Regions from separate parts of the Paenibacillus sp. W4I10 genome, predicted to be linked through region 2. Evidence: riboswitches for the same ligand, from Rfam matches in the RefSeq annotation. Region 2 holds a riboswitch; the other holds the start of a gene.
What was found. A riboswitch is a leader RNA that binds a small molecule or an ion and turns the genes downstream of it on or off. The one in region 2 is predicted to bind glycine.
Positions count from the first base shown of each region.

Region 1: linked by a shared signal. The riboswitch ahead of sdaAB (L-serine ammonia-lyase, iron-sulfur-dependent subunit beta) and the one ahead of gcvT (glycine cleavage system aminomethyltransferase GcvT) in region 2 are both predicted to bind glycine.

Region 1 is NZ_JAUSXX010000001.1:4,669,172-4,685,501, forward strand. It holds gene QF049_RS20890 (acyltransferase) at 1-309, shown strand, start outside; gene QF049_RS20895 (ABC transporter permease) at 406-1,140, opposite strand; gene QF049_RS20900 (ABC transporter permease) at 1,142-1,858, opposite strand; gene QF049_RS20905 (ABC transporter ATP-binding protein) at 1,855-2,769, opposite strand; gene QF049_RS20910 (HAMP domain-containing sensor histidine kinase) at 2,855-4,360, opposite strand; gene QF049_RS20915 (response regulator transcription factor) at 4,405-5,088, opposite strand; gene QF049_RS20920 (alpha-glycosidase) at 5,317-7,077, shown strand; gene sdaAA (L-serine ammonia-lyase, iron-sulfur-dependent, subunit alpha) at 7,249-8,226, opposite strand; gene sdaAB (L-serine ammonia-lyase, iron-sulfur-dependent subunit beta) at 8,216-8,905, opposite strand; glycine riboswitch at 9,018-9,152, opposite strand; glycine riboswitch at 9,157-9,279, opposite strand; gene QF049_RS20935 (phosphotransferase enzyme family protein) at 9,628-10,644, opposite strand; gene pstB (phosphate ABC transporter ATP-binding protein PstB) at 10,839-11,594, opposite strand; gene pstA (phosphate ABC transporter permease PstA) at 11,607-12,494, opposite strand; gene pstC (phosphate ABC transporter permease subunit PstC) at 12,497-13,432, opposite strand; gene QF049_RS20955 (phosphate ABC transporter substrate-binding protein) at 13,548-14,474, opposite strand; gene QF049_RS20960 (PTS fructose transporter subunit IIABC) at 14,853-16,330, opposite strand, start outside.
Region 2 is NZ_JAUSXX010000001.1:6,750,999-6,767,328, forward strand. It holds gene ptsG (glucose-specific PTS transporter subunit IIBC) at 1-821, shown strand, start outside; gene QF049_RS30310 (HPr family phosphocarrier protein) at 899-1,174, shown strand; gene ptsP (phosphoenolpyruvate--protein phosphotransferase) at 1,167-2,879, shown strand; gene gcvPB (aminomethyl-transferring glycine dehydrogenase subunit GcvPB) at 3,114-4,553, opposite strand; gene gcvPA (aminomethyl-transferring glycine dehydrogenase subunit GcvPA) at 4,691-6,046, opposite strand; gene gcvT (glycine cleavage system aminomethyltransferase GcvT) at 6,043-7,179, opposite strand; glycine riboswitch at 7,396-7,496, opposite strand; glycine riboswitch at 7,500-7,622, opposite strand; gene gcvH (glycine cleavage system protein GcvH) at 7,966-8,358, shown strand; gene QF049_RS30340 (PTS mannitol transporter subunit IIBC) at 8,780-10,234, shown strand; gene QF049_RS30345 (BglG family transcription antiterminator) at 10,273-12,375, shown strand; gene QF049_RS30350 (PTS mannitol transporter subunit IIA) at 12,372-12,806, shown strand; gene QF049_RS30355 (mannitol-1-phosphate 5-dehydrogenase) at 12,803-13,948, shown strand; gene QF049_RS30360 (cysteine-rich CWC family protein) at 14,010-14,267, opposite strand; gene QF049_RS30365 (endonuclease MutS2) at 14,407-16,330, opposite strand, start outside.

The DNA.
Region 1 (16,330 bases), 2.1 Mb from region 2:
GCTAACGTTGAAGTGACCATCGGCAATAACGTCATGATTGGTCCTCGAACAAGCATATTCGACAGTGCCTACCACCGAATTGACTCGCTGGATGACGGGAGCCAAACTGCCAAGCGGATTGTGATTCAGGATAATGCCTGGATTGGTACAGGCGCACTCATTCTGCCGGGAGTGACTATTGGCAGAAATGCAGTCGTGGCAGCAGGAAGCACGGTGACCAAAGATGTACCCGAGAATACACTTGTAGCCGGAGCGCCGGCCAAAATCATTCGGGAGTTGACCATTCATGATGGGTGGGTCAGACATTAGAAAAAAATCCCCTCAAGCTCACATACAATAGAACGTTGCATGTTTTGCTTAAAAGAGGATCTTGGTCATAGGATAACTAGGCATATATTTAATTATTCAGATTTCTTTCTTCGCAAAATACAGCATGCCGATTCCTATGAAAATAACAGCACTGCCTCCGACGACCGCCAGCATCGTCATAAGCGGAACATTGTAGGCTCCGAAACCTCCGCCTTCCACTGGTGTCATCAGAATCATCGGTTGTGCCCAGGGATAATACGGCCCAAACGTCGCCGAGTTCACGATGAGAATATTCGGTACAGTCAGAGCAAAATTCAGTGCGAGCGGTGCGGCAAAGCTACTCCACACCAATGAAACGAACATCTGCAGGGCAGCCAAGGGTACACAGGCCAGCAACCCAAGCAGCAGTTTGCCCACCAGGAATCCCCAGGGTATCTCCATCGTAATGCCATGGATCATGCCTGCCAGCAAAATGGATATCAGCAACAACACTTGTGTACCCGCCAGAAGCATGAGTACAATCGTCAGTTTGCCAGCATATACACCTGAACGTGTGAGCGGCAAAACCAGCATCTGCTTCCACCCTCCTCCCGCATGTTCAAAACGGCAGACAAAGGACGTAAACACGCCAGTCAGCATCGGCAAAAGGAGTAATCCGTGTAAGAAGACCATGGTGCCCATCAGTACCTGCCAATTCCCCGATGGAGTGGACAACAGTCCGATGAGCAGTGCAATAAGTGGACTTAACAGAATCAGGAGCCATATGGGTGATTTGCCCATCTTCAACCGCTCAGCAGACAAAATTCGAAAATACGTTGTCGCAAAGCTCATATCAGGCCACATCCTTCCGGCTAAAATGCACCATACCCAACAACAGGATCAAGAGCCCCAGACCTGCCCCCATGCCTGCATACAGATATGGATTAGGTCCATTCCAAGCCATCTGTGCCCAAGCAAGTGGAAAATACGGTGAGATACTGAGCGCAAACATGCCTGTTATCGCGAGAACAATTCCCAGAGTGACGGGAAGCGCCTGATTTTTATTGACCATTGTGAGCCATAACTCCAACGACAACACGGGAAGCGCACCAGCTAAAGGCAACAGCCCCAGCTTAATGGCATGCGTCCAAGGGATCTCACTGGCATGGAATCCGAAGATCAGACCCAGACCTATAATGCCTGCGGTTAGCAGCAGGCAGGAGATTACCAGCAACAGACAAGCCAGCAAGAACTTCGCCAAATATACGGCTGGTCTGGGAATCGGCATTGCTAACAACTGTTTCCACGATCCCTGTTCATGCTCGACATTAGCGATCATGGAGCTGAGAATAGTTGCTCCCAGCATCAGAGACAAGGGCACAAAGACAACCACATTGCCGAGCAATCCGCCCCACAGGTTATCTGCATACTGCTCTTTCAGATAGTCCAGCCGTAAGCCAAAATTAAGCGCCTGCATCGCTGTCAATCCAAGAGGGGCCAGAAAGATAAGAAACCAGATCCCTTTCCCCCGAATCTTGAGCCAGTCTGACGATAATGCACGCCCGGTCATATGGAAGCCCCCTCACCAATGACCCGCATGAACAGATCTTCCAGCGACTGACGCTGTTCCTCTACACGATACACATCATGATCCTGCTCAATTAATCGGCGCACAAGCAGTGCCACTGAACTGTTATCCATATAAGGGAACGTTAATGCAGAACCTTGTTGCTGACCAAATTGTCCCTGTTCTCTCGCCAGCTTCATAGCCTCTTCCGGCTCGGAAACCGTTAACCGGATAGAGCTACCCGTCTGACTATGCAGACTTGCGATGGTATCCTGAAGCACCATCTTGCCTTCACGGATAATACCAACACGACTTGCCATCTGTTCGACTTCACTCAGCAAGTGGCTGGAAACCAGAACGGTAATGCCATGTTCCAGAGGCATACGTTTGATCAATTCCCGAATCTCCTGAATACCAGCCGGATCGAGTCCATTCGTTGGTTCGTCCAGAATCAGCAACTCCGGTTCACCCAACAAAGCGCTGGCAATACCCAGACGTTGCTTCATCCCAAGGGAGTATCCCTTCACCGAACGTTTGGCATCCTTGGTCAGATCTACAATGGACAGCACTTCAGCAATTCTTGATTTTGGTACATTGATGATGCGACGCAAAGTTTCCAGATTCTCTACTGCGTTCAGATGTCCGTAATAGGACGGGTATTCGACCAAGGAACCCACACGGCGCAAGATATCCATGCGATCCTTGCGGATATCCTTGTCGAAGATACGGATCACGCCTTTGGTTGGTTTAATCAAGCCGAGAAGCATGCGAATCGTTGTTGTTTTGCCGGCACCGTTGGGACCGAGGAAGCCATAGATATCTCCCTTTTTAATATGCAGATCAAGTTCACGGACCGCTGCACGGTCCCGGTATGTTTTCCATAAATTCGCCGTTTGAATAATATTTTCACTCACTGTATGATCACCTCGGAACTATCGTAACCTTCCAAGGTTAAAGCCAAAGTAGTCTCTAGTTTAAGTTTAGTTTAAAAAAGCTATTTCAGCGGTTTGTTGTTTCCCTGTTTCCCTTACCACTGTAGATATATGTCTGGACACCCGTATCGGAACTGTCTACCCGCTTGCGCAGACCCATCTCACGAATCAACAGGTCTACAATGGATAAGCCTAGACCTGTGCCTTTTGTGTCGGAATTCGGTTGCATTCCCGGACCCCGATCCTGAATAACGATGGCCGTCTCACCCTGAATCTCCTGAGTTGATATACCAATATATTTCCCGCTGGCGGCATGACGGATCACGTTTTGGAACAAATTATCAAGAATACGGCGCATGCCCTGTTCATCCATATGCCAGATCAGCGGTTCCTCTGGCAGGTCAATATCAATATCAAATTGCTCTTTCTCCCAGACCGGGTACCAGGCGGCCGCCGTTTCCCTGACGATCCGCAGTATATCTTTCTCTTCCAGCTTCAGTGTATATTTCCCACTCGTGAGCAAATTGTAGGATAACATGTTGTCAATGAGCCCACCGAGGTCCTCCATCTTTGCTTCCATGCGATGTAATGAACGGTCACCTTGCTCGCTCAGCTCTTCCTTGTGCAAAGCATGCATATGTCCACGAATCACCGTTAGCGGGGTACGCAGATCGTGGGAAAGCCCCGCAATGAGACGTTTGCGCAATTGTTCCTCCTCGCGTTCACGGTGGCGGCTGTCGGATAGTTGATGCACCATCTGATTGAAGGATTCTTCCAGTTGACCAATCTCGTCTGACCGGCGGATATCTACCGGAAGCGGGAGGCCTTCCTTTCCAGTGGTCATCATGGCCGTCTGCAAACGAATAAGTCGTTTGCGAATGCGTGCGAAGAAGAGAATCGACATAATGATGAAGATCAGAAAGATGAGGGTCATTACGATACCAAGATACAAGAGTTCCATCGGCCAGTTACTCTGATTCATTTGCAGAAGTGACCGCGGTACTTCAATGATCATGAATCCCTGTCCTTTGTCCTGCTCAGCTCCGCCAATATATGCAACTACGGTCAGTGGATCGCGAAAGGAAGCTTCTTTCATGAATTGCACCGTGTTGCTCACATTCCATATGGCCGGAATTCGAGTCTCTGCCGTTTGTCCGGTGTCCAGTGACCATCTCAATGTCGTGTCTGTCCTGCCATCCGGGGATTTGGATTTCTGAATGTTTACATCCTCACCACCGATAATGAAGAGGGTCTCACCGCTCGCATTCACACGATACATGGAAGATTTGGGATACGAGCCATGTAATTGCTCCAATCGGGCCTTAACCTCTTCATTGGAAGCACCATCCAGATTCTTTGCTTCCCGCGACCAGAGTTTACTAATCCGGGTAACGTCACCATAAGGTGCTGCTTGATTCGTATTCGTATTATTCACTACGACAATATATATAACGGATATGATCGGAAGCACAACGGGCACAAATAATACAGCCGCCAAGATCAGGATAATGTATCTGGACATCAAGGACCGCCCAAAGCGAAGCTTGCGCCGCCCGGATTGCTTTTGATCCATGCTTCGTTCTCCCTTCATGATCTTCCGTTCCCTGAACCACCGGATCATGGCTTCTTCACACGATATCCCACACCACGGACCGTCTGAATAACTACAGGATTAGCCGGATCAAGCTCCAGCTTTTCGCGCAGATGCCGAATATGTACCATTAAAGTTTTGTCCCCATCCAGATAGGGCTCGTTCCAGACGGCTTCATAGATCTGCTCTTTGGTTCGAATCATGCCCATATGTCTTAGCAGGTAGGCGAAGATGTGGAACTGTTTTCCCGATAAAATAATCTCATCTCCCGTCTCCTCATTGACGATCCGGTTGTCCTTCTCATAGATGGAGAGATGATCCAGCTTCAGGGCAGCATCCGTGGATACCGCTGTTCCTGCCTTACGCAGTTGTACTTCAATCCGGGCAGCCAGTTCATCGGGGTGAAATGGTTTGGTCACATAGTCATCGGCAAAATCGAGACCATGCAACTTGTCGTCAATGGACGTTCTGGCCGAGAGCATGACAATGGGCACGGCGGGATGTTCTTTTTTCAGTCGCTGACCCACCGTAAATCCATCCAACCCGGGCAGCATGACATCCAGAATAATGAGTGAGCAACCGACAGCAGCCTCCGCTGCACCTTCACCACTGCCGAGCCATACCACCTCATAACCGCGCTCCTCCAGATCGGCTCTGACCCAAGTTGCAATTTCCGTATCATCTTCAATATATAACAGTTTGGTTTTCATTCGAATATTCGTTTCCTTTCTGCCCCCATTGGGTTAATGATATATCTGAGCATCATCCTGATAAAAGCTGTCTATAACAGATGGATTCATATCTTGTTGAAACCATATTGAATTCCTTTACGTTACCACACATTCTAATTATAGCTTATCCATTAACGTGGGGAATGTTATATCAATCAAATCTACCAAGTACATATTATACCTACACCTGACGGGAGGAAATTCATTATGCTGCTGGAAGCCATCTATCATCAACCGAAACGAAACTGGGCCTATGCCTATGACCAAGATACAATCCATCTGCGTTTGCGTGCCAAAAAGAATGATCTGACTGAGGTACATGCCCTGACCGGAGACAAATATGCGTGGGATGCAACCAAAGCGCTGGTTCCCTTAACGAAGTTCACCTCTGACTCCATGTTCGATTATTACGAAGGTGAAGTGAAGCCTCCTTACCATCGGCTGAAGTACTCTTTTCTATTAAAAGACGGAGACGAGCAGATCTGGATGACCGAGACGGGCTTCCAGGAAGAAGAGCCGGACGATCCAGGCCGCATGTTCCAATTCCCCTACATACATGCCGGGGCCGTATTCACACCCCCTGAATGGGTGAAAGATGCGGTATTCTATCAGATTTTCCCTGAACGATTCGCGAACGGCAACCCGGATATTAGTCCAGAAAAAGTGGAACCGTGGGGTGGCGAGCCGACACCTTTCAATTTCTTCGGCGGTGACCTTCAGGGCGTAATCGACCATCTGGATTACATCAGCGATCTGGGCATTAATGCGATCTACTTCACACCCATTTTTGAAGCCACCACCAATCACAAATACGATACTGAAGACTACCTGCGGGTAGACCGGCACTTTGGTGACGCAGATACCGTGAAACGACTGGTCGAGCTGTGCCATGCACGTGGAATTCGCGTACTTCTGGATGCTGTGTTCAACCATTCCGGGAAGACGTTTGCGCCGTTTGTGGATGTGCAGAAGAACGGAGAACAATCCAAATACAAGGACTGGTTCCATGTACACGAATACCCGCTGGACGTGAAGGACGGCATTCCTACGTATGAGACCTTCGGATTCGAAGCGCACATGCCAAAGCTCAATACGGAGAATGCCGAGGTTAAGGCCTATCTGCTGGAGGTTGCTGAGTACTGGATCAAGGAAGTGGGTGCGGACGGATGGCGGCTGGATGTGGCAGACGAAGTGGACGATGCATTCTGGCGTGATTTCCGCCGTGTGGTCAAAGCCGCTAATCCGGATGCCTACATTCTGGGCGAAGTATGGAACGAGTCTTCCTCTTGGCTGCAAGGCGACCAGTTCGATGCGTCCATGAACTATCCGTTTACCGATGCCGTGAATGCTTTCTTTGTGAAAAATACAATGCACGCCGAACAGTTCGCAAACTCCATCGGGCGACAGTTGTCCCGTTATCCGCTTCAGGCCAGCGAAGTGGCGTTTAATTTGCTGGACAGTCACGATACCCCACGACTGCTCACGCTGTGTGAAGGAGACCAGCGCAAGATGAAGCTGGCTGCATTATTCCAGTTCAGTTACTTGGGCGCTCCGTGCATCTATTACGGAGACGAGATTGGAATGGACGGCGAGCATGATCCGGGATGCCGGAAATGCATGGAATGGGATGAAGCGAAGCAGGACCGTGAGTTGCTCGACTTTTATCAAAAACTGATCTCCCTGCGTCATGCTCATCCTGCCCTCCGTGCAGAAGGCACTGTTCGTTTCCTGCAGGCTCGTACCGATGGCAGTCAACTGGTATTTGAGCGGCAAAATGAGGAGGAACGCATTCTGGTTCTATTCAATCGATCCGAAGAGACGGCTATTGTCGAGCTGGAGGCTGGTGACGAGGATTGGACCGAGCTATTTGGTGGAAACCATCGTACCGCCAAGGATGACGGCGTGCTTGCCATTGAATTGCCCGCGTATGGATATGCCGTACTGAGTACGTCTGTGAGCAAGGATTAGATCAGATTACACATACATCTGAAGTCACATATTAGTAGCCCAGCTTCGCTTCATTTGACAGTATAAAACAAGCGTCCTGCAGAACCTGGATTCAGGTTCGCAGACGCTTGTTTTGTAACGCTGTTATACATCATAATGTCACTGATGATATCCCGGTAGTCCCAGTTCAGCTTAAACCTTAGGGTCTGTGTCCATTTGAGCACTGTCCGCCCCACTTGTAGTGGTGTCAGAATCCGCTGTCTTCGACTCCATCTCCGGCTCTGCACGCTTGGCCTTCGGTTTTGCCAGCTTCTGCATCATTTTGCGGCCGGTTGGCGTCTGGGCCAACCCGCCCTGGGCTGTCTCCCGGTGACGGCTCGGCATCGCACTGCCTACTTCCAGCATAACGTCGATGACTTCATCTGAAGGAATAGCACTACGCACTCCGGCCAGGGCCATATCAGCCGCAGCTAGCGCCGTAACTGCACCCAGTCCGTTACGGACGATGCATGGAATCTCAACGAGGCCTGCGACCGGATCACAGATAAGGCCCAGTGTATTTTTTAACGCCAAGCCTACGGCATGAACGACCTGTTCCGGTGTACCTCCACGCAGTTCAACCATGGCACCCGCAGCCATGCCGATCGCGGAACCCACTTCCGCCTGACAGCCACCTTCCGCACCGGAGATAAATGAATTGTTGGCAATAACATAACCGATCGCTCCCGCGCAGAACAACCCATTCACCAAATGTTCGTCCGTCCAGCCAAATCGCTCCTGTGAGCTAATAAAAACACCGGGGATGATGCCGCAGGAACCGGCTGTTGGTGTTGCCACAATCCGGCCCATGGAGGCATTTACTTCAGATACACACAGGGCATACGCCATGGCAAGTGCGGAAGCATCTCCCGAGCAAGTTTCACCCTTGCGAATGTACTCTGCCATTCTTTTACCGTCTCCACCCGTTAATCCACTGCGTGAAGTGGTATCTTCCGTTAACCCTTTACGTACCGCTTCCTTCATCACCTGATAATATTCAGACATCTGCTTCACAACATCCGCTTCCGGTGTATTGGTCTCCTGAACCTGCTCCTCGATCATCAGTTGAGCAATCGTTTTGGATTCCGCTGTACAGATCGTATTCAGTTCGTGTAAATGTTTAAATCGCATCCGAATCAACTCCTCTCTTCAAATCGATGACACGAATGTCCAGTACATGATCCAGCTCCTTTAGACGCTTGAGCATATCAGGATTAGGCGCACCATCCATTTCCATCGCGGTAAGCGCTTCGCCATCACGGGCTTTCCGATCCACCTGCATATACCCGATGTTAACCCCGGATGAACTGATCGTGGACGTTACCGAGGCAAGCACCCCTGCTTTGTCCGCATGCCGCAGCACGAGTGTCGGAAACTCACCACTAATCTGAACACGAAAATCATTCATCGCATGCACCGATACACTACCACCACCAATAGAAGCACCAATTAAGGAACAGGTACGCCCTTCATGCCACAACTCAATTTTGACCGTATTCGGATGAGGAGCAGGCAGGCCACTTGTGTAAAACTCAACCTCCATGCCCGCTTCCTCTGCGTATTGCTCTGCATCCGGGATACGCGGATCGTCTGTGACATAATCCAGCAGACCGCCGATCAGTGCCAGATCTGTTCCGTGCCCCTGATACGTATCAGCAAATGAACCGTATAGTGTCAACCGGGCACGTTCGGGCGTACAACCTAGCCACTGACGAGCGATTCTTCCGAGCCTTGCTGCTCCAGCTGTATGTGAACTTGAAGGCCCCGTCATCGACGGACCAATAATTGAGAAAACATCTTTAAATCGCACCTTGTAACCCTCCAATTGTGTTCGTCATTTCCATCCAGATCCCATGCCATAATGTTCCTTTATTACTGAATGATGACATCAAAAAAGGACAGAAGAAGGCCTCAGGCCCTCTCTCTGTCCTCGATACCTGAGAGTTTCACGATCAGCAGTGTCTCACGACAAGGTGCATTGCCTGCGATTACAGACAAGTCACCGGACTAACTGATCATATACCCCTTGGGTGGCGCAATTCGCGCACTCTCCAGAGTTGCGTCCAACGATGGTACATTTACCTGAGAGATTAACCACTGGGCCGGGTGCGCAGCAGCTTGCTCCTTCGGTGCCTGAACACTAGCCATTGCTCGGCTAACCCAGGTCTCTCCCGCTCGTTATCATCCGCTGTATGGAACCATTCTGAGCGTATGTCAGAACAGTAATGGAAATCGTTCATTTCTTCTTCATTAAGATTAATCGACCGGAAGATCAGTGTCAACAAACTTAACGATTTCTTTGGATGTATTTCCTTCATTTTCGATTGAACCGATGAAAACCAGAATATTTTGTCAGCTTTCATCACATTAATACGATAAAAGGATATTTTAAACATATTATTTCATTTTCCTTCAATCAAAGATGTGCTTACTACTATTTATGATATTGTCCACGAAACTGTTCGGGTATTCAGGCAACCATAATATTTGAACCACACTGTTCGTAGCCCTTCCGGATCTGCACACCCTAATTCACAGTTCGTAGAAGATACTCTCGTTCTGTACATAGGGTCTGCAATACTTGCTGCATAACTTCGGCATACGGTCTTTCATCCATTCGTGTCTCGACTCATTCGCCATCTGAAAGGCATAATAACCCAGTGTAAAGATCAACATGAATCCTTCCATTAATCGGATATCACGATCCGTCAGTGGCGCGATCTGTTTGGTATAAGCTGATAAGAATATGTCACGTTCCTCCCGATTGAACATAAGCGCTGCCCCTCCGGCATCGAAAAGATAATAACCATAACCGTGTAGGCAAAAATCAATCATGGACATCCCCTGATCCGTTATCAGCAGATTGTTGCGAGTAATATCCCCATGAATGATCCCCCATGTCCCTGCGTGCTGCGGGTATGTTTCTAGCTGCTCATTAATGTTCTCAAACGTCTCACGAAGCAGATCGAAGTCTTCCGTTGTAAAAATCCCCAGTCGGACGCTTTCCTCTAGCTGCCCTAGCATGACCAAGTTCTCATGAATGTTGCCATATGCCGGCCGCACCTTTGTTTGATCTGTCTGATTCTGCTCACGCCCATATTGATGAAGCATCTGCAGTTGTGCCCCAAGATCATAGATCTGTTCTGTTGTCAGGCGTTCTCCCTGCTGGATGTCCCTTCCCTCAATCCACTCCAGAACTGTACAGCAGATCTCTTTACCTGCTTCACTTGTCCATAACGTGACCCAATCTCCTGATACATTGCGTACCGGATGCTGTACGCGTAATGCTGTCGTTGCATTTAACTCATGAAGCAGGTTCATCTCTGCCTCCAGCGCAGGAGGTGTATGCTGAATGCCTGTCATACTTGCATATGCGGCTTGATGGATACGTAGCAGATACTTCTGCCCGCTTGCTTCATCAACGACATGATACGTCAGATTCTCATTATGACGAATATATGAAACGACAGGTTTCTCAATAGTGTAGTTCTGTATAATCTGAGCTGCCATATGGTCGTAAGACATCTGATCCGTAGTGATTATCAACATCTCCTTCAAAGTAATGTAAACGTTCTCTTAATACTAAATATCGTAGCATGATTGCTTTGCATACAGCAAATTCTTCCAAAATGGAATTTAAAAAGCACAACCCCCGAACAACCGTCCAGGCATTGTGCTTTCTTTTGTCTCTATTATTTCTTAATCTCTCTGTCTACTGCTCTATGTTACACTCCATGATCCAATTAACCAAAACGACCCATAATGTATTCTTGCGTCAGACGATTGTCCGGGTTCGTGAAAATATGCTCCGTATCCCCGTGCTCAATCATGCTTCCCAGATAGAAATAAGCTGTATAATCCGAGATGCGTGCCGCCTGCTGCATGTTATGGGTAACAATAACAATCCGCAGCTCCTTCTTGAGCTCGGTAATCAATTCTTCAACTTTACCCGTGGATACCGGGTCAAGTGCAGATGCAGGCTCATCGAGCAGCAGAATCTGCGGATCAACAGACAGGGCGCGGGCGATACATAAACGCTGCTGTTGTCCACCTGAGAGAGACAGAGCTGACTCATGCAGTCTGTCTTTCACTTCGTCCCAGAGCGCAGCACGGCGCAAGCTTTTTTCCACAATCTCATCCAGTGCCTTCTTACTCTTCGTACCACGGTAGCGGGGGCCAAACGCGATATTATTGTAGATGGACTTGTGAAAAGGATTTGGTTTCTGCCACACCATGCCAATCTTCTGGCGAAGCTTGATTACATCGGTTCCAGGCTCATTCAGATCGTTACCGTCCATCCAGATATGTCCCTCTGTGCGGGAACCGGCGATCTCGTCGTTCATTCGGTTAAGCGACCGGAGGAACGTGGATTTACCGCAGCCAGACGGTCCGATGAGCGCCGTTACGCTCGCTTCGGGAAATGTGAGACTGATCTGCTTGACCGCCTGAAAATGTCCATAATATATGCTTAACTGTTCCGTACCAAAAGGTATGGCCATGTTGGTTCCTCCTTATTTCGAAGCTGTCATGCGGCGGAATACAACCCGACCGATCCAGCGCGCACTTAGATTGAACGCCAGCACGAGAATGACAAGCACAGCTGATGCACCTGCTGCCACCTCTTTGGAATCTGGCCCAATGCCTTCACTGTTCACTTTCCAGATATGGACAGCAAGTGTCTCTGCCGGACGGAACGGATTAAGCGGTGATCTTGGACTCGTCGGATTCCAATCTGTAAAGTCCAGTGGTGGACTACTCATACCTGCGGTGAACATCAACGCTGCCGCCTCACCAAAGATCCGGCCCGATGCCAGAATCGTACCCGTAATCAAACTCGGCAATGCCACAGGCAGCAGAATGGAAGTGATAATCTTCCACTTGGACAGTCCAAGTGCAAGACCCGCTTCCTTCTGTTCCTTCGGAACAGCCCGGAAGGCCTGCTCCGTTGTCCGTACCATCAGTGGCAAGTTAAAGATCGCCAGAGCCAAGGCACCCGAGATCAGGGAGAAACCAAGACCAAATTGATTTACAAGCAATAAGAGACCAAACAAACCGATAACGATGGAAGGGAATGATGACAACACTTCTACGACCAGACGAATGAAGCTGGTGATCTTGCCTGGTTTGGCGTATTCAGCCATGTAAATTCCACCGCCCCATCCGAGTGGGATGGTCACAATCAATGTCAGGACAAGCAAGAATACGGAGTTAAAGAGCTGTGGACCAATCCCGCCGCCACCCTTAAGCAACTGGGGTGCACTCGTCAGGAAGTTCCAGCTAATATGTCCAATTCCTCTATACATGATGAAGCCAAGCAGACCGAGCAATATAATAACAATGAACAGGGCCAATACAACGATAACGGATGTTGCAATTTTATCTACCGTCTTTGCCTTCATTTTCATACCCGGTTCCTCCTTTCAAGCAGGCGAACCAGAATGACGAAGACAAATGTCATCACCAACAGGACAAGCGCCATACTCCACAGTGCATTGTTATGAACAGACCCCATCGTGGTGTTACCCATGCTGAGTGTAATTACACTTGTTAATGTTGAAGCCGATTCGAGCAAGGATGTTGGAACATGCGGTGCATTACCGATAACCATCTGCACAGCAAGGGCCTCACCAAAAGCACGAGCCATACCCAAAACGACACCTGTCAACAAAGCTGGCAAAGTCGTAGGAATGATGACACGGTAGATGGTTTGCCATCGAGTGGCACCCAGTGCGTACGAGGATTCACGCAATCCTTTTGGCAAAGCAGACAACGCATCTGCCATAATACTTGTTACCGTAGGAAGAATCATTACCGCCAGAACAAGACATCCGGCTGCAATCCCGACGCCTGTTCCACCAAAGATACTGCGCAGCAAAGGTACGATGACACTCAGACCGATAAATCCGTACACAACAGACGGAATTCCAGATAAGAGCTCAATGGCCGGTTGCAATATCTTTTTCCCTTTACCCGGTACAATCTCTGTCATGAAGAGTGCTGCACACAGGCCAAGTGGACTAGCGATCAATGCTGCAAGCAAGGTTGTAATGAAAGAACCTGTAATGAACGGTAATGCCCCGTAGAACGCAGGTTCTCCGGTTGGATTCCACGTCTTTCCACCAAGGAATTCGCTTATGCTTATTCCGTTTTGGAAAAATGTGGACAGTCCCTTGGACGCTACAAAATAAACAATGGAAAACATGACAACGATCAGGAAAACGACACAAATCGACGTATAGATCCGTCCCGTCCACTCTTCCCAATAATGTTTCTCTTTTAAGGGCCGGCGCGGTTTCAACTTGTTATTCATTACCGTTCCCCCTTCGGTCTGTTCCATAACAACCATCCTTCTATAGTAGAATTAATGCAAAATATGGGATTATTTCAGAGCAAACCGCGTAAAGAGGCGGGACCTAAGTCCGCCTCTTTCGCTGTATGCGCAAGTTCAAAGATTATTGAACCACATTACCTGCTGCATCGCGTTTTACTTTCATACCTGACATTGGAATGTATCCAAGTTCTGTCACGTCGTTTTGTTGAATTTCGTCACTCAGGATGTAGTCCAGGAAAGCTTTTGTTGCTGCATCCGGCTCACCTTTTGTGTACATGTGCTCGTAAGCCCACACTGGATACGTTCCTGCTTCCACGTTCTCAACTGTTGCTTCTACACCTTCGTACTTCAATACTTGCAAGCTATCATCCAAGTAAGACAGGGCGAGGTAACCAATAGCACCTGGCGTTTCAGCTACCAATTTTTTTACGTTACCAGAAGAATCTTCTTGAATCGAACCTTGGATATCATCCATTTTTGCACCCAATGCATACTTCTCGAAAGTTGCACGAGTACCGGAACTACTTGGACGGTTTACAATAACAATTGCTTTATCCGCGCCACCAACGTCTTTCCAGTTCTTCACTTTACCGGAGAAAATGTCAACCAGTTGTTGCTTAGTCAAATCTTCTACACCTGCATCTTTGTTGCTAACTGGAGCCATAGCTACTACGGCTACTTGATGGTCAACCAGTTCTTTTACTTTGGCTTCGTCCTCCAGCTTCTCTTCTGCAAATACATCAGAGTTACCGATTGTAGCTTGTCCGTCAGATACTTGCGTCAAGCCAGTACCACTACCGCCACCTTGAACTTGAACCGTTACGTTCTTATATTCATCAACTGCCATAAATTTCTGTCCAGCTTGTTCTACCAGAGGTAACAATGCTGTTGATCCGACTGCCAGAATGTTACCGCTAAGCTCAGCAGCAGCTTCCCCTGATCCATTGCTTGCAGCACCCTCTGTACCCGCGTCATTTTTCGATCCGCATGCAGCGAGCACCAGTACGAACGTTAAGGTCATCAAAATAAACGGCAACTTTTTAAACATGTTTTGTTTTCCTCCCCCAATGTAGTGATGGCGTTTTGTGAATTTGTTTGTTCACCATCAACTCTTTACTCATTGTAGTTTCGGTATGTCATCTTAAAATCAGTGTTTTGTAAACGCAATGTTAAAAATATCGGCTGTATATTGAAATTTATCTGAGAGAAATTGCGTTGAAGTGATCGCTTCGGGAACGGACGTTGTTTCAATCGCTGGTTGGATCTCAGGCATTTCAATCTCTGCCTGGAAGAAAGCAAAAAAGGCCAGCCCTATAAAAGGCTGGCCTTGTGTAAATACTTAATGTAGATATTAAATCAATCGGTTATATAGAACAAACAAAAAACTGCCTCACAGCCAGTGCATGGCACCAACTGGTTAGAGAATTTATGCAGATTTCATAGTTGTTAAGGCTTTTTTATCTGACGGGTCGCTTGAATTACTTTTTGGTTGATATACAGGTTTCTTTAACAATCCAATCATACAAGCTGTAATGATGGAACCAACTAAAATACAGACAATATACAGTAATGGATTACTTGCCGCAATGGGAATAACAAAGATTCCACCGTGAGGAGCTTGTAACGAAATACCTAGAGCCATGCACATTCCTCCACCAATCGCTGCACCTACAATATTGGATGGAATAACTCGCAAAGGATCATTTGCGGCAAACGGAATCGCGGCTTCTGTAATAAATGAAGCACCCATAATATAAGCGGCTTTGCCTGCATTGCGTTCTTCGATTGAAAATTTATTCTTGAATAATGTTGTAGCTAATGCAATACCCAGTGGCGGAACCATACCTCCAACCATCAGAGCAGCAGAAGGTTCAAAGATCTGATTGGCGAACATCGCCAGTCCAAATGCAGATGCTGTTTTGTTAATCGGCCCTCCCATATCAGATGCCATCATTCCTGCCAGAAGTGCTCCTAATAAAATAGCATTAGAACCTGTTAAACCATTTAGCCAACCTTGTAACGACTCATTGATCCAAGCCATCGGACTGTTGATGACAAAATACATAATCAAGGCGGTTATAAATGAACCTACTAATGGCAAGATCAGCACAGGTGACAGGCTTTGCAGTGAGTCAGGAATGCCTTTGACTAATTTTTTCAGAGCTATGATCGTATAACCGGCGATAAATCCAGCCAGCATACCTCCCAAAAATCCTGAACCTCCGATAGTTGCCAGCATCCCACCAATCATACCAGGTGCCAATCCTGGACGGTCAGCAATACTATACGCAATATACCCTGCTAATACAGGAACCATCAATGCAAAAGCAGCACTACCCCCTGCTGTACTTAAAAAAGCGGCGAAAGCATTATAGTCCGGGCTATTTGGGTCAGCCGCATGAATACCAAACATAAACGAAAGCGCAATCAATATACCACCTGCGACTACAAAAGGAATCATAAAGGATACACCATTCATAATATGGCTGTATATTTTAGGCTGCTTTAAGCGTGTTTTTTCTTTTGCTTCTTTCAGATTACTGTTGCCTTGATTCAAAACGACACCTTTTCCAGCAATCGCATCTTCAATTAACTCTTGTGCATGATGAACTCCATTTTTGACAGAGGTTTTGATCACTGGACGATCGCCAAAAACATCCATATCGACTTTGACATCTGCCGCCACAATAATACCATCAGCTTCAGCAATATCTTCAGGAGTCAATGGATTTCCAACACCTGTTGATCCATTGGTTTGCACTTTAATGTGTACACCGAGTTCCTTGGCCGCATTTTTCAATGCTTCCGCTGCCATAAACGTATGGGCGATTCCTGTAGGACAGCCTGTAACTCCAACCACTTTTTTGCCAGCATACTTTTTAGGACTTTGAAGCGCCTGCGCAT
Region 2 (16,330 bases):
GAGAGGATGCAACACCTGAAACCGAATCTGGCGGAGGCTCTGGTTCAACGGATGATCTGCCCCATAACATTCTTGAAGCTTTTGGTGGCAAGGAAAATATCAAACATCTGGACGCTTGTATTACTCGTTTGCGGATTGAAGTTAATGAGAAATCCAATGTGAAAAAAGATCGTTTGAAACAATTGGGTGCATCTGGTGTACTTGAAGTGGGTAATAATGTTCAAGCCATCTTCGGAACACGTTCCGACACGATCAAATCTCAAATGCAGGATATTATTGCAGGACGAACACCAGCACCAACGCCAGCAGCTGCCAAACCAACCCCTGAAGAGGAAAAGGCACAAGGTGAGCAAGGCGAGCGCATCGTTGCTGAGGATATTGTCATGCCAGTTAATGGTGAATTACTGGACATTACAAACGTACCTGATCCGGTCTTTGCTGAGAAAATGACAGGTGATGGATTCGCAATTTTGCCACATGATGGTACGATAACTTCTCCTGTGTATGGTAAAGTGTTTAATGTATTTCCAAGCAAACATGCCGTGGGCATCATGTCCGATGGTGGCAAGGAAGTGCTTGTTCATATAGGTGTTAATACGGTGAAGCTGAAAGGTCAAGGCTTTAACGTACTGGTACAGGAAGGTGATCTGGTATCGGCAGGTCAGCCGATTATGGAAGTGGATCTGGAGTATGTCAAAGCAAACGCTCCATCCATCATTTCGCCAGTTATTTTCACCAACCTGCCAGAGGGCTCCACGGTAACCCTGAAGAAGAGTGGAGTGCTGAAAGTTGGCGATCAGCCAATCATTGAGATAAAATAAGAAGTGTTACGACGATGGCAAGCTAGTGTAAATATATGCAATGCCAAAACCAAATTACTGAAAGTGAGATGATTGTAATGCAACAAACATTCAGAATTACAGACGAAGATGGTATCCACGCACGTCCGGCGACAGCCCTGGTTAATACAGCAAACAAATTCAAAGGTGCAGAATCCTTTGCAGAAGCTAACGGTAAAAAAGTAACGTTGAAATCCATTCTGGGTGTTCTTTCCCTCGGATTGGAACAAGGCGACACAATCAGCATCATCGTTGAAGGCGAAGGCGAAGCTGAAGCTCTTCAAGCTTTGACTGACGTTATGGTTAACGAAGGGTTGGGCGAAATTAATGCTTAATGTCTCCGGGATCGCGGCTTCGGCGGGTATTGCTATCGCCAAGGCGTTTATCTTGGAGCATCCTGACTACTCTGTAGAAAAACGCCAAATTAACGACGTTGACGCAGAGATCGCAAAACTCGACTCAGCTCTGGGTAAATCCCAGGCTGAGCTTGAGGCGATCAAAGAGCGTACTTTACAAGAGCTTGGCGAGAAAAAAGCTGAGATTTTTGCTTCGCATTTGCTCATTCTGAATGACCCGGAACTGATTGATCCGGTTAAAGCTAGAATTGCAGATGACATGATCAATGCAGAGTTTGCTTTGAACGAAACGGCATCGCAATTTATCTCCATGTTTGAGAACATGAAGAGTGCATACCTGCAGGAACGTGCAGCAGATATGCGTGACGTTACCAAACGTGTGCTAAATCACTTGCTTGGTATCGACTTCATGAGCCCGGCTGAGATCAATGAAGAAGTGATCGTGCTTGCAGAGGATCTGACGCCTTCCGATACGGCTCAATTGAACCGCCAATATGTTAAAGGTTTTGCAACTAACATTGGTGGACGTACTTCTCACTCAGCGATCATGGCTCGCTCTCTTGAAATTCCTGCTGTCGTTGGAACCAAGGACATCTTGGCTCAAGCGAAACAAGGCGATATGATCATTGTTGACGGTCTGGATGGTCACGTGCTGGTTAACCCTACTGATGAAGTTATTGCTGAATACCGTGCCAAGCAGGAACAGTATGATGCACAACGTGCAGAGTGGAGAAAACTACGTGATGAGCCAACGGTAACGGTGGACAACGTTCATGTGGAACTTGCAGCCAACATCGGTACACCAAATGATGTAACAGGTGTTCTGGAAAACGGCGGCGAGGCTGTAGGCCTGTACCGTACCGAGTTCCTTTACATGGGCAGAGACAAGCTTCCTTCCGAAGACATTCAGTATAATGCTTACAAAGCGGTACTGGAAAAAATGGAAGGCAAACCTGTTGTTGTTCGTACACTCGACATCGGTGGAGACAAAGAGCTTCCATATCTGGATCTGCCAAAAGAAATGAATCCATTCCTCGGCTTCCGCGCAGTTCGTCTGTGTCTGGACCGTCTGGATATCTTCCGTACACAATTGCGTGCATTGCTGCGTGCAAGCGTACATGGAAACCTGCGTGTCATGTTCCCAATGATCGCAACACTCGGTGAATTCCGTGAAGCAAAAGCTGTCTTGCTCGAAGAGAAAGAGAAGCTGGTTGCTGAAGGGATTGCTGTTTCTGACAGCATTCAACTCGGAATCATGGTCGAAATTCCTTCGACTGCAGTTCTGGCGGATCAGTTTGCCAAAGAAGTGGATTTCTTCAGTATCGGAACGAACGATCTAATTCAATACACGATGGCTGCTGACCGTATGAACGAACGAGTGGCGTATCTGTATCAACCTTACAACCCAGCCATTTTGCGTTTGGTTAAAATGGTTATCGATGCAGCGCATCGTGAAGGCAAATGGGTTGGCATGTGTGGTGAGATGGCAGGAGACGAAACAGCAATTCCATTGTTGCTTGGTCTTGGATTGGATGAGTTCAGCATGAGCGCAACATCCATTCTGCCAGCTCGTAGTCAGATCACCAAGCTGTCCCGTGCGGATATGCAGGAACTGGCTGCTAAAGCTCTGGATATGCAAACGGCTGAACAAGTTGTTGAATTGGTTCAAAGCATTCAAGCGTAATTTTGCCGGAGTTTCCTCCGGATTTGAGGTTTTTTCTTTTTCCGATAAAAAGCTGCAGTCGTGCAGCGATTTTGCCGGTATCCGCGATTCATTGTGGATATCGGCTTTTTTTGTTGCGCGAATGTATAGGAGGGGAGTACGAGGAGAAAGACCCTGTAATGTCTAGGCAAAAAAATGCTCTTGCTGGGGTAAGTTAACATCAGCAAGAGCATGGATTAGAAACTCACTTAGTGTTTAACTGCAAGCGCAGTTTAGTACAGGTTTGCGGGCCGCGGTAGTCTCATCGAGTCGAGTAACCGGTGTTCCGTAAGGTGCGTTGAGTACCAACTCCGGTGTCTCTTCCGCTTCTTTGGCAATCCGTATCATCGTATCAATAAACCCATCCAGTGTTTCTTTGCTTTCGGTTTCCGTCGGCTCGATCATGATGCATTCCTCAACGTTGAGCGGGAAGTATACCGTAGGCGGGTGATATCCAAAATCAAGTAATCGTTTGGCAACATCCAGTGTACGCACACCATACTGCTTCAATCCCCGACCAGACATGACGAATTCGTGTTTGCATACCCCTGGATACGGAATCTCGTAGTAAGGTGCGAGACGGGCCATCATATAGTTGGCATTCAGTACCGCACACTCAGATACACGGCGCAAGCCTTCCGGTCCATAGGTGCGAATGTAGGCATAGGCACGTACCAGAATACCGAAGTTGCCATAATACGCTTTAACCCGTCCAATGGATTGATCTCCTTCGCGGTCCAGTGCATACACGCCATCATCATTTTTGATCACCATCGGTTTAGGCAGGAACGGGATTAAACGGCTCTTCACGCCGACAGGTCCGGCGCCAGGTCCACCACCGCCATGAGGCGTACTCATCGTTTTGTGCAAGTTCAGATGCACTACGTCAAAGCCCATATCACCCGGACGAGTAATGCCCATAATGGCATTGGAGTTCGCGCCATCGTAATATAGCAAACCACCAGCCTGGTGTACGATGGATGCAATCTCCTGAATGTCTTTCTCGAACAAACCAAGTGTATTCGGGTTTGTCAGCATCAATGCTGCTGTATCCGTACCAACGGCTGCACGGAGTGCATCCAGATCGACCAGTCCGTCTGCACGGGATGGAATCGTTACAGTTTCAAACCCTGCAACGGTTGCACTTGCCGGGTTGGTACCATGCGAAGAATCGGGCACGATGACTTTGGTACGTTGTTCGCCACGACCTTCGTGGTAGGCACGAATCATCATGAGTCCAGTCCATTCTCCATGGGCACCAGCGGCGGGTTGCAAGGTCACAGCGTCCATCCCTGTCAGACCTGCAAGGTCGTTTTGCAACGTATATAACAGTTCTAGTGCACCTTGAATGCTGGATTCATGCTGGTACGGATGGATTTTGGCGAATCCATTGTAACGGGCAACATCCTCATTGATCTTCGGATTGTATTTCATCGTACAAGAGCCCAGTGGATAGAATCCGTTATCTACGCCGAAGTTGCGGCGGGACAACGCAGTATAGTGTCGAATAACATCTACCTCGAACACTTCCGGCAGTGCCGCTGCTTCCGAACGGAGCATTTCCCGGGGAATCAACGTATCGGCAGCCTGACGAGGAACGTCACATTCTGGCAAGGAATAAGCGACACGTCCAGGGCTGCTGAGTTCAAAAATCAATGATTGTTCCGAAGCAGGAGATAGGGTCTGTGCACTAAATGTTGTATCCGTCTCAGGTTGAACCGAAGTGGAGACAGAGGTACCTGTTTCCAATTGTCCTTGTACCGATGTTGTCGTTGTCGTCGTCGTTTCCTGAGTCACAGCGATCCCTCCAATGCTCGTGCGAATTCGTCAATCTCTTCCTTAGTGCGCCGTTCGGTAACAGCAATCAGCATATGTCCGGCAAGCTCCGGATAATCACGTCCGAGTTCGTAACCACCAATAAAGCCTGCATCCAGCAATTTCAACTGAAGGGCATCCAAGTCGGTTCCTTCAGGAAGTTTAATAACAAACTCATTAAATGTTGGTGCATTAAAAGTAAGGCTAACTCCAGGAATTGCAGTTAATGTATTCAGGGTGTAATGACTCTTTTGCAAATTCAGATCCGCGACATCGATCATACCCTGTTTACCCATGATGGACATATACACAGATGCGCTGAGTGCAAGCAAAGCTTGGTTGGAACAGATGTTGGATGTCGCCTTTTCGCGGCGGATATGCTGTTCACGTGCTTGCAGTGTGAGTACAAATCCACGTTTTCCGTTGCGATCCTTGGTCTGGCCTACAATTCGGCCAGGAATTCGGCGCATATGAGGCTGGGATACGGCGAAATATCCGCATGTCGGGCCGCCGAGTGAAGCGGCGATGCCAAGGGGCTGCGCATCACCTACAACGATGTCGGCACCCAGCTTGCCTGGGGCTTCCAGCAGACCCAGCGATAGCGGGTTGGCACTTACAACGAGCAGGCCCTTGTGCGCATGCACGAGGTCGGCAGCCTGCTTCACATTTTCCACGGCACCAAAGAAGTTCGGACTCTGGATCATGACAGCAGCGGTATCGTCCGATATGGCGGCTTGCAAGGCATCCCAATCAGTGACGCCATCCTTATAACCTATCTCGACAATCTCCAGACGGAGTCCGTGCGCATATGCCTGCAATACCTGACGGGCTTCCGGATGAACGGTACGGGATACGATAAGCTGTTTGCGACGAGTTGCCGCTGCGGCCAGGTTTCCTGCTTCCGCAAAGGCAGTTGCACCGTCATACATACTGGCATTGGCTACAGCCATACCGGTTAATTCACAGATGTAGGATTGAAATTCGAAAATGGCCTGTAGTTCACCTTGGCTGATCTCAGGCTGATAAGGTGTGTAGGCAGTGTAGAACTCGGAACGGGAAATGACATGATTGATGACGGAAGGAACATGATGATCATATATACCTGCGCCGAGGAAGCTGGCGTGTGTTTCGAAATTGGCATTGGCACCAGCTTGTTTGGACATGTGCCGTGTCAGCGCATATTCATCAAGTTTGGAGGATACGGGCAGCTCGCCCTGATAACGAATCTCTTTTGGAATGTCCTGAAACAGTTCCTCCAGCGTATCCACACCGATGGTTGCGAGCATGGCATTCTGATCTTGCTCAGTCATGGGAATATAACGGTGCTTGCTCATGCTTGATCAGCTCCTTGAGTAGGTGTCTTTGACGTACGTGTCCGTTTATGAAAAGGGGTCTTCACGACCTCGGCTTTGAATTTCTTCCCTCGGATCTCAATCTCAAGCGGGGTTCCCAGCGCAGCGTAGTTGCTGTCGATGAGGGCAAGCCCCAGATTACGCTTCAATGTAGGTGATTGCGTGCCTGTTGTCACTTCACCAATCTGTACGCCTTCGGCGTAAATCGGATAGTGGGGGCGAGGAATACCGCGCTCCAGCACTTCGATGCCGACCAGTTTGCGGGCAGGCCCGTCATTTTTTTGCTGTAACAAGGCTTCGTGTCCGATAAAAGGTCCGGCATTCAGTTTCACAAACATACCAACGCCAGCTTCTAGCGGAGAGATCGTTGCCGATAATTCCTGCCCATACAGAGGCAGCTTGGCTTCAAAACGTAGCGTATCCCTTGCTCCAAGTCCAGCCGGAACCAGCCCGTGCTCTTCTCCAGCCTGCAATAATCCACTCCAGATCACAGTAGCCTGGTCCGCAGGTACATATAGTTCAAAGCCATCTTCACCGGTATAACCGGTACGGGACAACAGTAATTTTACTCCGCATACTTCAGCATACGGCACAAAACGAAACGGTTCAATCGAGCTTACATCCGTATCTGTAACTTTCCCGATAATGTCTACAGCCAGTGGACCTTGCAAGGCGAGCAGCGCCGTCTGCTCCGAATCGTTGGTCATGCTTACGCCGGGGATCAGGTGCTCTTGCAGCCATGCCCAATCCTTGTCGATGTTGGAGGCGTTAACCACGAGCATATAATGCTGATCTTCCAGCTTATACACGAGCAGATCGTCCACCACACCGCCATCTGGATAACACATCAGGGTGTACTGGGCTTGACCGGGAACCAGCGTGGTCACATCATTGGTCGTCATTTGTTGCAAAAAAACTTCAGCCTGCTCACCCTGTACTGTGAATTCGCCCATATGGGATACATCGAATAGTCCAGCACGCTCACGCACCGCTTCATGTTCTTTCTGAATTCCGCTAAATTGCACCGGAAGCTCCCAGCCTCCAAAATCAATGCACCGTACGCCTTCGTATTGCTGATATAGTGGGAAGAGTGGTGTTCTAAGCAAATCGGACATCAAATCACCTCGTCATGGACCGTCAACCGGCCGGAAATATAATCGTGGATCAATGAAGCAGGGTATTTTTAAATTTTTCAGCTAGATATTTTCATCACATAAGTATGGTAAGCAGCTAGGGCAGCGCCGTTCTACATCCTGTTTTTCGTTTTTTGGGAAAAAGGAAAAGGACAGGCCAAAGAATCGGCATGCCAAGTAGCACGCTGTATTCTAAGGCTCTGTCCCTTGTACCTGAGAGTTACCCCGCCGCGATGTGCAGCAGGTTTCCCCTTGGGTGATCATAACGCCCGCACAGGGCGAATAGATGCTCTCCAGAGTTGCGTCCCGTAAAAGTCCTTTTGCCTGAGAGATTCACCTCCGCTTATCGGTGGTTTACTCCTTCGGCGTTACCTCATGTACATCCCGAATCGGGTGTCACGGGTAATCTCTCCCTTTACATTCATCCGCGGGTATATCATGGTCCAATAAACACATTTACTCCTCTCATTAAAACGTGAATCCACTACCTATGTCAAGAACGATATCATAGATATTGATTTAAAACCGAATGTTTAATATAAATTTAATGTTATTGTTCGTGTATTTATAAAGAGTACGCTTACTATTCTAATATTCACCAGTATATGAAGAAAGAGTGTAATCCGGTTACAGGATTTAGAGGTGTTCAGCAAATAAATTGTGAGGTATCTTGACATTTGAATCAAAAATATCATACGCTATATTCTGGGAAAAAGGTTAAGGTCAAAGAACGCATGCACTCATTAATGAAAAGCGAGGCGGATATCGATGAGCGAATTGAAAAGTGATTTCCTGTACAGTGAAGAGCACGAATGGGTGCAAACCGTAGGGGAGGATACTGTACGTATTGGCATTACCGAGTTCGCGCAGCATCAGCTGGGTGACATCGTGTTTGTGGAATTGCCTGACCTTGAAACCAATGTAAAAGCAGAGGACAGCATTGGAACGATCGAATCGGTCAAAACGGTTTCGGACTTGTTCTCTCCCGTCACAGGTTCAATTATTGCAGTCAATGATTCGTTGCAGGACTCACCTGAACTTGTGAACAGCTCTCCTTACGAGGAAGGTTGGATGATTGAGATCCGTGTTGAGGGAGATCTGACAGCAGCATTGTCTACATTGATGAACGCAGACGCGTATCGTAAACATACGGAAGAATAGTATCAACGAACTTGTACTTATTAACATATATTTTATAACCAAAATGAAATGAGTTTCATATTTTTTTTGACCTGTGTAAGCCGGATGCTTGCACAGGTTTTTTGTGCTTTCCAAGAATGGTTTTGAATACGAATAGAGGCAGATTGGGGATGTAAATCACCTGATTGGACCAAGCTATAGGTTAGAAAATGATTCTCGATATGACAAAAGTCATAGGCAGGAAAAGCCTTGTGTATCAATGGGTTCAGCCATTATGCATTGATTGAAACGATTACATAACCTAATGTTGTCATCATTGTTCATGACGAAAGTACGCTTTCATTTCATTGAACAGGAGAGCATTCTCGCTTAGGATTACAGCAGGGGAGAAATGATACCCCTTTCATAAGTCATAATCACTTGATCCAAGGAGGATAATACAATGAGTAATTTGGACCAATCGTCCAATTCCAAAGGTGGGCTACGGGTAGGTGTGCAGCGTTTTGGCCGATTCCTGAGTGGTATGGTCATGCCGAATATGGGAGCGTTCATCGCCTGGGGATTAATAACGGCCATGTTCATTCCAACAGGCTGGTTCCCCAACGAGACACTAGCACAGCTAGTCGATCCGATGATCAAATATTTGCTGCCACTGTTAATTGGTTACACCGGGGGTACGATGGTGCATGGTCAGCGTGGTGGTGTGGTGGGTGCCATTATGACCATCGGGGTCATCGTGGGTAGTGATATCCCGATGTTCCTCGGTGCCATGATTGCCGGACCACTGGCAGCATGGATCATCAAAAAGTTCGATAAATCCATTGAAGGTAAAATTAGAGCCGGATTTGAAATGTTGGTTAACAACTTCTCAGCCGGTATTATTGGCGGGATCTTGGGGATTATTGCTCTACTGGGCATCGGGCCTGCTGTAGAAGCGATTAGCAAAGTATTGTCCGCCGGGGTACAAGGTCTGATGAATCTGGGCTTGCTACCGCTGGTCAACCTAATTATTGAACCAGGTAAAGTATTGTTCCTGAACAATGCAATCAACCACGGGATTCTGACACCGATTGCAACAGATCAAGCAAGAGAATTAGGGCAATCCGTATTATACATGCTTGAATCGAACCCGGGTCCGGGACTTGGTATCTTGCTTGCTTACTGCTTCTTTGGACGCGGAATGGCCAAATCTTCTGCACCAGGTGCGGTTATCATTCATTTCTTCGGGGGAATTCATGAGATCTACTTCCCTTACATTCTGATGAGACCGATTCTGATTCTTGCTGCAATCGCGGGTGGCGTCGCAGGTACATTAACATTCATGCTAACCGGAGCAGGACTTGTTTCGGCACCATCACCGGGTAGTATTATCGCGTATTTCCTCTTAACACCAAAAGGTGGATACCTGCCGATGCTCGCAGGGGTGCTTGTAGCAGCAGTCGTTTCCTTCCTGGTTGCAGCAGTGTTGCTGAAAACGGGTAAACAAAAGGACGAAGATCTGGAGTCCGCATCCAGTCGGATGAAAGACATGAAGGGTCAAGGAACCGTGCCAAATGCTGGCATTACGGCTAATCATCGTGAAGCAGGCAGAGCCGCAGATATGACTCCTTCTACAGTGAAAACAGATGTGAAGAAGATTGTCTTCTCCTGTGATGCAGGTATGGGGTCGAGTGCCATGGGTGCATCCATTCTACGCAAGAAGATGAAGGCAGAGGGGATTGACGTTACTGTGACCAATACGGCGATCAGTGATATTCCGCCGGATGCAGATGTGGTGATCACACAACAAACATTAACCGATCGTGCTCGCTCCGTTGCGCCGAACGCAGAACATATATCCATCGACAACTTCCTAAAAAGCCCGGAATACGATGCGCTCGTTGAACGTCTAAAGTAATTGCCCGCATTCGTTTTCCCTGAGCCGGAGGCTGAGATATGAGTATTACCAAAAGACAACGTGAAATCGTGGAGTTTCTGCTGGAGCATCCACATGAAGTCACTGCCGGCGAAATCGCCGTTGAAGTAAAGGTCAGTACCAGAACAGTTCACCGGGAGCTGCAAATGATTGAACAATGGCTTGAACCTTTGGGCATGAGGCTGGAAAAAAAATCGGGAACCGGTATTCGAATCGATGCCAGTTCCGATGATCTGGCTGTATTGCGCCAGCAACTAGAGGGTAAAGAATATGTAGAGTTTACGCCAGAAGAGCGTAAGCTCTTCATGCTTTGCATCCTGCTGGATGAACCGGAGCCTGTAAAGTTACTCGCCTTGGCTTCGGATCTTAAAGTGACCGTATCCACCGTAACCACTGATCTGGACGATCTGGAGTCACGGATTCGTCAGGCGGGACTAAAGCTGGTTCGTAGACGTGGATATGGCGTCAAGATTAACGGAAGTGAGACGATTCATCGCACAGCCATAGCTGCACTTGCTCTGGAATTTCTGGATGAGTCCGACCTGTTCGGAAGACAACCTGAACAAGGGGGCTCCATCGTAAACCAAAAATTGCTGGATATGATCGGACATGATGATGTGCTTACGATCGAAAATGCGTTATGGCAACCAGACATCGAATGGCTGGAGAACATCCCGGAACGGCAATACATGAAGCTGCTTATTCAATTATCCGTCGCGGTTGTACGTATTCGTAAAGGCATTGGCATTGGCCGCATACCTCCCCTGGAGAACAAGGGAGATGAAGTCGCAGAGCAGGATGAGATGAAGGTTCCACCTTATATGGCATCCCGCTTGTGTGGTGTGTTATCCACCCAGCTGGGGCTGACATTCTCCCAAGATGAGCAAGCTTATTTTCATAGACTATTAGTTGAGACAGAGCAGCGAATTCACTCTTCGAGGCTGTTGCCAATAGACGACTTGATTTTACTGGACAGGGTACATTCTCTGATTGATCAGATGCAAGCTAGAACGCATTATGCCTTTCATGAGGATCGTTTACTTCGTGAAGGTCTGCTTGGTCATATGCAACCTGTCATGGAGCGAATTGAAGGGCAACAGATGATTCGTAATCCGTTACTGCAGCAGATTCGCAAGGATTATGATTCCCTCTTCGAAGAGGTCAAACAATCCGTGCATCAAGCTTGGCCAGGTACAGACGTTCCGGATGAGGAAATTGGTTTCCTGGTTATGCATTTTGGGGCTTCCATCGAGAGGTTACGTGCATTGAAACGGGAGATCCGGGCGATCATCGTGTGTACAAGCGGAATTGGATCATCACGCATGCTTTCCAGCCGATTGTCCAAGGAGATTCCCGAGATTCGGATCATGGATAGTGTGTCCTGGTATGAAGCTGCCCGGATACCTACAGATCAATATGATCTGGTCTTATCCACTGTTGATCTCCCAATGGATGAGCATCAGTATTACAAAGTGAGTCCCCTGCTTACGGCAGAAGAGAGCGAACGTCTGCGTCATTTTATTAGGACAACAACGTTACAACGACAGCATCACAAGCCGCGGGAGACAGAGGTTCAGACAACAAGTCGTTACTCGGACCCTGATGGAATGGAAGCTATTTTAGTTGAAATCGTCCGAATTATTGGCAAGTTTCAGGTCTACCCGCTGGATAATCAGGATATCGGATTCTATAAAACGGTGTATGCGATGTGCAACGTACTCCATGGATCTGGTGTGTTGAAGGAACCGGAGGAGGTCGCGAAACGGTTGGAGGCACGTGAGGCAGTGGGGAGTCAGAAGATTCCCGGTACAAGACTTGCGCTGTTTCATACACGCAGTGAGGGGATCTACAGGCCGTCCATCAGCTTGTTTCAGCTCACTGAGCCACTCCTTCGTACGCCGGATGATCCGGCAGGAGTTACCCATGTCCTCTTGATGCTCGGTCCTAGAGAATTATCCAAGGAAAGCCTGGAGGTTCTCAGTGAGATCAGCGCACTGTTATTACAGGAAGAAATGATTACATTGCTGGAAAAGGGAATCAGGGATGAACTCATTCATTACCTGTCCCAGGAACTTGTTGGATTTTATCGCAGTAAAACCGAAATTGGAGGTCAACCATTATGAGTATGTTAACAACAGATAAAGTCATCATGAATGCGACGGCTCAGGACAAATACGAAGCGATTCGTATGGCAGGGCAGATTCTGAAGGATGCGGGACATATTACCGCTGATTACATTGAGAAGATGATTGAACGAGAAGAGATTGTCTCGACCTATGTAGGGAACGGACTTGCGATCCCTCATGGTACGAAGGAATCCAAAGCTTTCATTTTATCCACAGGTATCTCTGTCATTCAGTATCCACAGGGTGTTGATTTTGGCGAAGAAAAGGCTTATATGGTCATTGGTATCGCGGCTCAAGGCGGGGAGCATATGGAAATCTTGACTAGCATCGCGGTGATCTGTGCTGAGGATGAGAATATGGAGGCCCTGCGTCTGGCGAAAACAGCCGAAGAAGTAATCGCTATTCTGGAAAGTGAAATGGAGCTATGAGGGCCCTACACTTTGGCGCAGGTAACATTGGACGCGGATTTATCGGCTTGATTCTGTCCCGCGCAGGGTATGAGGTGGTTTTCTCCGACGTGAATCAGACCCTGGTAACCGCTCTTCAGCAACGGGGGCAATATACGGTGGAACTGGCTAACGAGAGCAAGGATCAGGAGACCGTCACAGGCGTAAATGCAATCGATGGAACCCAACTGGAGACGGTTGCCCAAACCGTTGTGGAAGCTGATCTGATTACAACCGCAGTGGGTGTGGGTGTGCTGAAACATATTGCACCAGGGATTGCAAAGGGACTCGAGAAAAGACTGAATTCCGGTCCTGCTCAAAACCCGCTTCACATTATCGCTTGCGAGAACGCCATTGGAGCCAGTACACAATTGAAAGAGCATGTGTATGCTCTGCTCAATAAAGAAGTACGTTCCCTTGCAGATCAGTTTGTCTATTTTCCAGACTCGGCCGTAGACCGGATTGTGCCTATTCAGCATCATGAAGACCCGTTGCATGTACAGGTGGAGCCTTTTTACGAGTGGGTGGTGGATCGTTCCCAGATGGCTCCTGCATTCAAACCGGTTGAGGGCATTGTATATGTCGATGATCTGGAGCCGTATATCGAACGGAAGCTGTTCACGGTTAATACAGGACACTGCGTTGCAGCATATATCGGTAATGTGCACGGGTATGACACGATTCAGAAGGCTATTGCCGACGAGAAGGTGAAATCGATTGTCTACGGTGCTTTGCAGGAAACTGGAAAAGTTCTGGTGAAGCGCTTTGGATTTAATCCTGACGAGCATGAGCAGTATATTGTCAAAATATTGGGACGGTTTGTCAACCCGTATCTTACCGATGAGGTTACTCGTGTTGGTCGTTCCCCGCTGCGCAAGTTGTCTCCGAATGATCGTCTGGTTCGCCCGGCCCTTCAGGCATATGCGGATGGAACTGATACGACTTATCTGGCTATGGGTATGGCAGCAGCCTGCAAGTTCGATGTCTCCGATGATCCGGAAGCAGTTGAACTGCAGAACATGATCCGCGAGAAGGGAATTACAGCAACCCTCCACCATTATACGTCCATGGATGAGCATCATCCGGTGCTTGAACAGGCTGTTGCCCAGTATAACCAAATGTAAGAACAGTGGTAGCCAGCTAACAGTATAGATGAGACATAATGGAAGAAGAGCCATACAGTTGTTAACTGTGTGGCTCTTCTTTTTGTTGGAGTTTATCGGCATAGTCATCCAAACAGCGTTGACATATGCACGATTTTCGGCGCTGCTCTGGCGGAATGCGGTCAAACACACCCTCGGGGAAAGTAGCCCGGTTACACCAGCATTCCGAATGAGGATGTCCTGCGGCATAGGAACAGCGATTAGCTTCCCCGCATAATGGGCAGACAAGAACATCGATATGGATGTGCTCTTGATCGTCTTGTTCTGCTTCTGCAGACATACAGTTCTTCCCTCCCTGTGGAATAGCTACGAGCTGAAGTTAAACATACTGGTCCCAGTATAACAGAAATGTGCCGGTGATTATGGATTTCACTCTGTATATATGACTTCCAGTTCACCACATCTGTTTCTCCCATCGACTATTCTTCAGACGGTAATTCGATCTGTAGGCCTTCCACATGTTTGCGTCCCATCAACTTACGTTTCTTTCGATTTTCCTTTGTTTCTAGCACAATGTCCAAGTCATAATCGTCACCCGGATAAAGCTCATTGGCAGATATATGCAGGGTCAGGCGTTTCTTATGGATTTTTACTTTGCGTCCACGTAACATGACCCCGATATTTCCACGACTATCCTCCACATCACAGACGATGCCCGACTGATTAAGATAGGCTGCATATACCCGATCTCCTTTGCGAAAAGTTTTGGCAGGAGCAGGAGAATCCGACTCTCTGGTTGTTGTCTTTTTGTGGAGAGCGATTGAATTCTTTGAATGCTTCGACTGGTTCTTCCTGGATAACTCTACTGGGTCGTCTGCTTTTGTAACGGAACGCTCAGGCGTCATGGTCGGAGTTTCCAAAGGAGGTGACGTGAACACCAATGTACGATCTCTCGAAATACTTTGATCCGACAGGGACTTGGATCGCTCGATAATTCGCTGTGGCATGCCCAGCTTTAATGCGATGGAATAAGCATAGCTCTCACCAGCTTCTCCGATACGCAATCGATACAGCGGCTGGAGAGAAACAGTGTCAAATTCCATACGAGCATTTTCGAATCCTGGCGTGGCCGCAGCAAAATGTTTGATTTCACCAAAATGCGTTGTCGCCACAACGGTTGCTCCGCGGCTGTGCAGTTCCTCCAGCATGGCGATGGACAGTCCGACACCTTCACCGGGATCTGTGCCGGAGGCCATCTCATCAATGAGCACCAGAGTTGACGTATTGGCCTGTTCCAGGATGCCAATCATATTGCGAATATGTGCAGAGAATGTACTGAGCGCCTGTTCCAAACTCTGCCCGTCACCAATATCAACTGCTACCTCGGTATAAACAGCCATCTCGCCACCTTCCTCCACCGGAATAAGCAAACCCGATTGCATCATCAGGGTGAGCAAACCTAGCGTTTTGAGTGTGACCGTTTTACCACCGGTATTCGGGCCGGTAATAATGAGCGACGAGTACGTTCTGCCGATGGCAAAATCAAGTGGAACCATGGATGAACCCATGAAGGGATGACGTGCACGTTGAAGGCTGATGTGGCCCTGTGTATTGACTCGAACGGTACGTCCGTCCATGGTGGCCGCATATTTTGCTTTGGCAAACAGGAAGTCCAATACACCTACCGTTTCGGTGTTGAGGGCGATTTCACGGTTATACGATTCGGCCAGGGAGGTTAAATCACCGAGAATTCTCATCTCCTCTCTAGACTCCTCCGCTTGTAGAGCGGCCAATTCCATCTGTAAACTTACTAATTCAACAGGTTCGATATATACGGTTTGCCCGCTCCCGGATTCATCCAGTACATTGCCTTTCACCTGTTTACGGAACTCTTTCTTAATGGGCAGAACGGTTCTTCCTCCACGTTGGCTGATGACATGCTCCTGCATAATGGAACGATGTTTACTCACCAGAGAATCAAGCTTTCGTTTCATACGTTCCTCATTCACGGTCATTTTTTTGCGAATACGAGTCAGCTCCTTGCTTGCTTGATCCTGAATGCGTCCACTATGGATGCAACGCTCGATCTCACTCAGCAAAGGTTCGATCAGAATCATGGATGCTGCATAACGACTGACGGTGGGAGCGGCCCCGGATTTGCCCTCCATGTATTTCATAAGCTGTGCACAGCTCCGCAGGAACTGAGCGAGATGACTGAAGTCACGTTCACTGAATAGATAACCGGTGCCAAGCAGATCCATAATGGTCTCCATTCCGTCCAGTGAAGGGAGGGGGATACTGGCGCCAAAACGAATCAACGCAGCAGCTTCTGCTGTTTCTTCCAGGCGAATTTGGATCAGGTGAGCATCTACCATCGGTTTCAGTTCTCTGGCATAACGTTTG